One region of the Gordonia crocea genome, then DNA from elsewhere that is predicted to be linked to it. Evidence: predicted binding sites of a transcription regulator. Region 1 holds the regulator's gene; each other region holds the start of a gene.
What was found. Region 1 encodes LexA, which represses DNA repair genes until DNA is damaged. Its sites were predicted from a motif close to CGAACANNTGTTCG; they were not measured.

Region 1 (2,262 bases):
GTCCCCAACAATACCGGTGCGCCCCTCACCGGCGAACGCCGATCAGCGGTACACCGGGACGACCAGTGCCTGGCCCACGGTCAACGTCGGCGAGGTCATCGAATTGAGCGCCCGCAGCTGGTTCACCACTGCTTGTCGCGGCATGTCGGGTGCGATCCGGGCCGCGACTGCCGTCAGCGTCTCGCCGCCGCGAACATGCACAACCGACGTGGCGACCGGAGCCGGCGCCGACGCCGCCTCGTAGTTTCCGCCGACGATGGCGAACAGCCACACCAGCCCGGCCAGCGCGGCGCCCACCAGGATGGCCGCGGCGGCCTTGCGCCGGGCGAACACCCGGCTGTCCGGCGCCGGCCGTGCGACCCGCGGACGGCCATGGGCCGGTCCGGTGCACTCGCTGCCCCGGCCCGGGCGGGGTGCGGGCAGCCGCGTGTCGCGCGGCCCACGCAGCGCCCGGCCCTCCGACCGGGCGGGCCCGCGGTGCGGCTGGACCACACGCTGCCGATGGCCCGCCGCGGCGATCGGCCGCGACGTCGGAACGGCGTGGTGCGGGTGGCCCGGGCGGTACATCACCGATGCGCTCATCTTCGATCTCCTCGTTCGTACGTTCGATGCACTGATGTTCGAAGTTCTACCACGCCCGTCTGACAAAGTCTCGCGACACGTCGAACAAATGTTTGAAACTGTCGGTTTGTTTCGCTACCGTGGGGCTCAACCGAGAACAGGAGAAACCATGGCCAAGAAGAAGCCGCAGGCCGGCCTGACCGACTCACCGGCGGCCGTCGAGGCAACCCTGACCCAGCGCCAGCGCGACGTGCTGGAAGTCATCCGCAAGTCGGTCCGTGAGCGCGGCTACCCGCCGAGCATCCGCGAGATCGGCGACGCCGTCGGCCTGGTGTCGACCTCATCGGTGGCCTACCAGTTGCGCACCCTGGAGACCAAGGGCCTCCTCAAGCGCGACCCCCACCGACCACGCGCGGTGAACGTCGCGCCGGACAAGAACCAGCCGCCGCCCGGAGGCGCCGCGGCCGGGACCGACGGGATGCCCGCACCGACGTACGTGCCGGTCCTCGGACAGATCGCCGCGGGCGGCCCCATCCTCGCCGAGGAGGCCGTCGAAGACGTCTTCCCACTCCCCCGCGAACTCGTCGGGGACGGCACCCACTTCCTGTTGCGCGTCATCGGCGAATCAATGATCGACGCCGCGATCTGTGACGGCGACTGGGTGGTGGTCCGGCAGCAGAACGTCGCCGACAACGGCGACATCGTCGCCGCGATGATCGACGGCGAAGCCACCGTGAAGACGTTCAAGCGCGACGCCGACCACGTGTGGCTGATGCCGCACAACCCGCTGTTCGAGCCGATCCCCGGCGACCGCGCCGTCATCCTCGGCAAGGTCGTGACGGTGATGCGCCGGATCTGACGACCCCTCAGCCGCCGGTCCGGGTGAACTCCTCGAGTTCCCCGGCGAGCGCGGCGGGCACGCGGATCCTCATTTTCGTCCCCGTGGCGTGATGCTCGGTCGATCGGACTTCGCCGTCGGCATGGATCCGCGAGACGACGTCGCCACGGTCGAACGGCACATCGACGAAGATCTCGACGTCGTGGCGGCCCACCTCGTCGCGGACCCGGTTGAAGAGCCCGTCGAGGCCTTCCCCGGTTCGGGCGGAGATGAAGATCGCCCCCGGCAGCGCTGCCGCCAGTTCCGCGCGCGCCAGACCGTCCATCGCGTCGATCTTGTTGACCACCAACAGCTCCGGTGGCGCGGCGGCACCGTCACCACTCTCCTCGAGTACCTCGGCCAACACGGTGCGTACCGCGGCGACCTGGTCGAGCGGGAATGCCTCGGCCCCGTCGACCACGTGGATCAGCAGGTCGGCGTCGGCGACCTCCTCCAAGGTCGACCGGAAGGCCTCGACGAGTTGGGTCGGCAGGTGGCGGACGAATCCGACCGTGTCGGTGAAGACCACCTCGCGACCGTCGTCCAGGCGCGCGCGGCGTGTCGTCGGGTCCAGCGTCGCGAACAAGGCGTTCTGCACCAGGACACCCGATCCGGTCATCGCGTTGACCAGGCTCGACTTCCCGGCGTTGGTGTATCCGACGACGGTGATCGTCGGGACACCGCTGCGGTGGCGCTCGAGGCGTTTCACCGTCCGCGCGGTCTTCATCGCGCGGATCTCGCGCCGCAGCTTGGCCATCCGCTCCCGGATCCGGCGGCGGTCGGTCTCGATCTTCGTCTCACCCGGGCCGCGCAGGCCGACGCCG
Region 2 (2,262 bases), 690 kb from region 1:
TTCCCGTCGCGGTGAGTGCCACGCCGGCCCGGCGGTGCAGATCCTCTCCGTCGACAGTGATCACCAGCTGCGATGGGATCCGGTCGGGCGGGCCATAGGCCTCGTGCCCGAGGAGCCAATCCAGTCCGAGCTCGAGGGCGTCCACATTGCGCTGGGCGGCGCTGCGCGCATCGCGCTGTACCGACTGCGAGAGGGTGTCGCGGTCGGCTTCGCCGAGCTCGGCGACCGAACCCGCCGGACTGCCGGGGTCTTCCGGGTTGTTCATTCCCGGCGCGGCCCAATTGTCCAGCAGGACTTCGAGTTTGGCGCGTGCGGCGGGTGTCAGCCAGCCGCTGATCCGACTCATGCCGCGGATGTCCTGAGGGCCCAGTGTCAGGCCGCGTTGGCGTCGGCGATCGGTGTCGTCGGTGAGCGAGCCGTCGGGATCGAGATGCGCGAGTAGTCGCGTGCCGATCGCGCGCAGGTCGACCGGGGCCATCTCCCGTGCCGCGGTGGCCATGATGCCGACCGCGGTGTCGACCTCGTCGGGCGGCGTGTTCCGCGGCACCTTGGCCATCACCTGCTCGATCTCGTGGACCGCCTCGGCCGAGATCATTCCGTCGGCGACCCCATCGGCGACGGGCTCGCGCTTGGGCGGGAGCTTCTCCCCGGTCATCGACGTGAGGATTCCGATGGCCTGGGCCACCTCCGCCCGTCGATTCGCCGCCGACGCACCCAACCGCTGCGCCTGGGCGTAGTACCGCTTGACCGACGTGTGCCCGGCGGTGCGGAACAGCTCGCGATCGGAGACCTCCACCAACAGGGCCGCGTTGGCGCCGTCGGCCCGTCGCCACGCGGCTTCCAGCGTCGTGACGGTCTCGAGGACCTGATCGTCGGGGGTCAGGCCCAAGGGCATCGCTGCGAGCCGGCTGATGGCCGCGTCGATGATCTGTGCGAGCCCGAGGGCGGTGTCGGGTAGGTCACCAGGTGCCGACGCGGCAGTATCGCTCATTGGATAATCGCTCGCTGGATGATCGTTCACCGGATTCACCCCCTCCCGCCTGCGCTTTAAAGCATGCAATCGAACGTATGTTCATACTAGCGCATAAGGCTGACAAGCGTCGGGTCGATTCAGTTTTCCAGCTTGTCCTGTTCGCGGAGGAGATAGCCGCCGAGCATCCGTTTGAGTTCGGTGACGGTGGCCTCGTGGTCCTGGCCGGTCTGGACCGAGAAGCTCAGCGCGGAGTACACGGTGTGGACCAGCAGCCGGGCCATGGTCTTGCGCCGCTCGCGTTGATGCGGGGTCAGCGGCGCCAGGATGTGTTCGAGGCGCTCGGCGAGCGCCTGCTCGTTGAGGACCGCGGTGGCCCGGGTGGCCGGCGTGGATTGCACCGCCAACCAGACCGCCCGGCGCGACGGGTCGTGCTGCCACAGCGCGGCGAGGTGGTCGAGGAACCGTTCGAGAATATTGGGCCAGTCCAGCGAGGGGATGGCCGAGCCGAGTTCGGCCAGCTCGGCTTGGACGCCGACCGTGTCTTGCCGGTCCAACTCGCAGACGATCACGTACTTGTTGGCGAAGAACTGGTAGAGCGTTCCGATCGGGACGTCGGCGCGCGCAGCGATCTCCTCGCAGGTCATCGACTCGAATCCGACGTCGATGAGGAGCTGCCGGGCCACGGCGAGCATGGTCTCGAACTTGCGCCGGCTGCGCTCCTGGGTCGGCCGCCGTCGGGGGACCAGGGGAGTCAACGGGTCGCGCATGGCCGACGGGGTCAGATCTTGAGGTCGCGGCGCAGCTTGGCGACGTGCCCGGTTGCGCGGACGTTGTACAGGCACTGCTCTAGACGGCCGTCGGCCCCGACGACGAAGGTGGAGCGGATGACGCCCTGGACGACCTTGCCGTACAGCTTCTTCTCCCCGAAGGCGCCCCACTCGGTCAGCACCTTCTTGTCCGGATCCGAGAGCAGCGGGAAGGTGAGGCCGTCGGCCTCGGCGAACCGGGCCAGCTTCTCCGGCTTGTCCGGCGAGATGCCGACCACCGCGAGACCGGCGTCGTTCAACTCGGCCAGGTTGTCGCGGAAGTCGCAGGCCTGCTTCGTGCAGCCGGGCGTCATAGCAGCGGGGTAGAAGTACACGATGACGCGCCGGCCGGCGTAGTCGGAGAGGGAGACGGGGTTGCCGTGGGAGTCCGGGAGGGTGAATTCCGGCGCGGGATCGCCGACGGCCAAACGCGTGGGGGCAGACATGTGTTTGAGGCTAGCCGATCGGATCGCGCTCGGCGGG
Region 3 (2,262 bases), 470 kb from region 1:
ACAGCAATGCGAAGAGGGCGTCGCTGCTGCGGGCATCCGGAGAACGCGTGTCGGCGGGGCAGACGAGGTTGGCCAGCGTGATCACCGCGGAGTAGGCGATCACGGCGTTCTCGGTGGTCATCGTCGCCCCGACGGTGGCCATCCCGTCACTGCCGGAAAGGATCCAAGCGGTCCGATTCTCTTTGGCCTTCTCCCGCCGGCGCCGTACCGAGTCGGGGTCGTGGCGGAAGATGATCCGATCGACCATGTCGGACAGCCGTTTGGTCGACCACACTCCGGCCCCGCTGCGACGGGCCAAGACCGCGGCGATCGCGACGTCGACCTGCGGTGCCCAATCCTGGTCATCGATCAACTCGGTGCGTGACACGATCAGTCGGAACTGCCGCGGCGTGATCGCAGAATCGCGCAACTGGCGGCCCACCTGCGGCAGGCGGTCACGCATCGCGATCGCCTCCGACAGCCACTTCTCGGCTTGGCGCTGCGACAGGCCCTGGCTCATCGCGATCCGGGCGGCGCACTGCATCTCGATGTCGAGCATCCGAACTCCTCGTGCCGACGGCTCTGGCTTCCCGAACGTCGCGAGATAGGTGTGCATCGCACCGATCTCCCGGTATTCGGCCCAGGCGATCATGGCGGCGGCTTTTGCGGCATCACCCAACACGTCGATGGTCCAGGCGGGTTCGCCGACGGTGACGGCCATTGCGGCGTCCAGGGTGTGGGCGCGGTCCTGCCACAGGCCGGAATCCGGGTTGTTCAGGTGGGTGTCGGCATGATCGGGGCCCGGATCATCAGTGTCGTCGGTGAAGACCAGTGGCGCCATCGCCGCTTCCCGTTCGGCGGCGTCAACGGCCCCGGCCAGATCGATCGGCAGATCGGATCCGGCGCCGGGCTTGGCGATCGCTGCGAGGGTGGTCATGCCTCCATGCTACTCGAACACCCATTCGAGCGCAAGAGGAAATCTGCAGGTAAGACGCATGCGTGCGCGGGGTTGTGTCCAGAACGCATTGGGAGCAGAGCCGCAAGTCGCCCGTCTGGTCGGCGCCGATTCTCTCAGCCGTTGAGGGTATCCGAGGCGAAGGTCAGTGCATCGGACTCGGCCACCTCGAAGGACTCGAAGCGGGCATCGGCCAGAACCGCGTCGACGAGTGATCGCGACCCGCCGACCAAGGTCCACGCCCAGTCGATCTCGGTGGCCACCACCCAGGCATCCCCGCGCGGCCAGACCAGGGCGGGTACCGGTCCTGGGCCGAAGCGGCGGTCCCAGGCGATTCCGTTCCGGTATCCGTATTCGGGGTCGCCGAGCTCGGCGAGAGAGGTGGCGAAGACGACCATCTCCCGTCCGGGCCACGCGAGGAAGGGCCCGTTGCCGGTTGCCCGGCGGACGCCGGGATCGAGGAGTCGCGTGTCGTCCACCGACGACGGTCCGGGTTGTTCTTCGGCCGGTCCGTCGGAGGCGACCAGGTAGAGCGCAGCCGGGCCGTGCAGCTCGCCCCAGCCGGCCCAGATGGCGGCGAACACGTCGGTTGCCGGATCTGCGTGGTCGGCGAGCAGCGTCGTCAGCTCGGCCATCATCGCCGGATCCATCCGCCCCTCGAGGTCGACGTCGACCTGCCAGCCGTTGGCCAGCGTGGTCGTGTAGCAATCAGTCGCCTGGTCCGGCGTCGCGCCCGCGACGGCCCACCACTGCACCTGCGGGTGCATCTGGGCGCCGGTGACGGCGGCGACCTCGCGCCAGGGCGACCGGCGAGTGGCGCCGTGCTCGTCGGTGACCTCGACGGGGTGCAGGATCCGGGCGTAGGCCTCGAATCCAGTGCCGGCTACTCCGCCGACCGTCGCCCATTCGCCGACCCGGCGCAGCAGGGCGCCGCCGGCGGCCTCGACGCGGTCGGGGTCGGTGATCAGTCGCATGGGGACCGATCGTATCGGCCCGAACCCGGTCCGGGAACGTGGAAACCCGCGGGCCTGCAAGGGAATCGCAGGCCCGCGGGAGTGTGGGGCGGTGAAAACGGGTCAGTTCGTGCTGTGGCGGATCACGCCGCGGATGTTCTTCCCGTCGCGCAGATCCTGGTAGCCCTGGTTCACCTCTTCCAGCGAGTACTCCTTGGTGACCAGTTCGTCGAGCTTCAGCTCGCCCGCGTCGTACAGCCGCAGGAGGCGGACGATGTCGTATTGCGGGTTGGACGAGCCGAACAGCGATCCCTTGATCGTCTTCTCGTTGAGGGTGAGGTCACACCCGGAGACGTGGACGGTCAGCTTCGTCGG

Region 2: the regulator LexA is predicted to act here: its motif matches at 1,062-1,075, upstream of nbrcactino_RS07640 (HNH endonuclease signature motif containing protein).
Region 3: the regulator LexA is predicted to act here: its motif matches at 931-944, upstream of nbrcactino_RS08775 (HNH endonuclease signature motif containing protein).

The regions. Positions count from the first base shown of each region.
Region 1 is NZ_BJOU01000001.1:2,321,658-2,323,919, forward strand. It holds gene nbrcactino_RS18195 (LysM peptidoglycan-binding domain-containing protein) at 43-582, opposite strand; gene lexA (transcriptional repressor LexA) at 731-1,420, shown strand; gene hflX (GTPase HflX) at 1,428-2,262, opposite strand, start outside.
Region 2 is NZ_BJOU01000001.1:1,626,891-1,629,152, forward strand. It holds gene nbrcactino_RS07640 (HNH endonuclease signature motif containing protein) at 1-991, opposite strand, end outside; gene nbrcactino_RS07645 (TetR/AcrR family transcriptional regulator) at 1,111-1,740, opposite strand; gene bcp (thioredoxin-dependent thiol peroxidase) at 1,752-2,225, opposite strand.
Region 3 is NZ_BJOU01000001.1:1,854,588-1,856,849, forward strand. It holds gene nbrcactino_RS08775 (HNH endonuclease signature motif containing protein) at 1-916, opposite strand, end outside; gene nbrcactino_RS08780 (hypothetical protein) at 1,051-1,908, opposite strand; gene nbrcactino_RS08785 (NDMA-dependent alcohol dehydrogenase) at 2,011-2,262, opposite strand, start outside.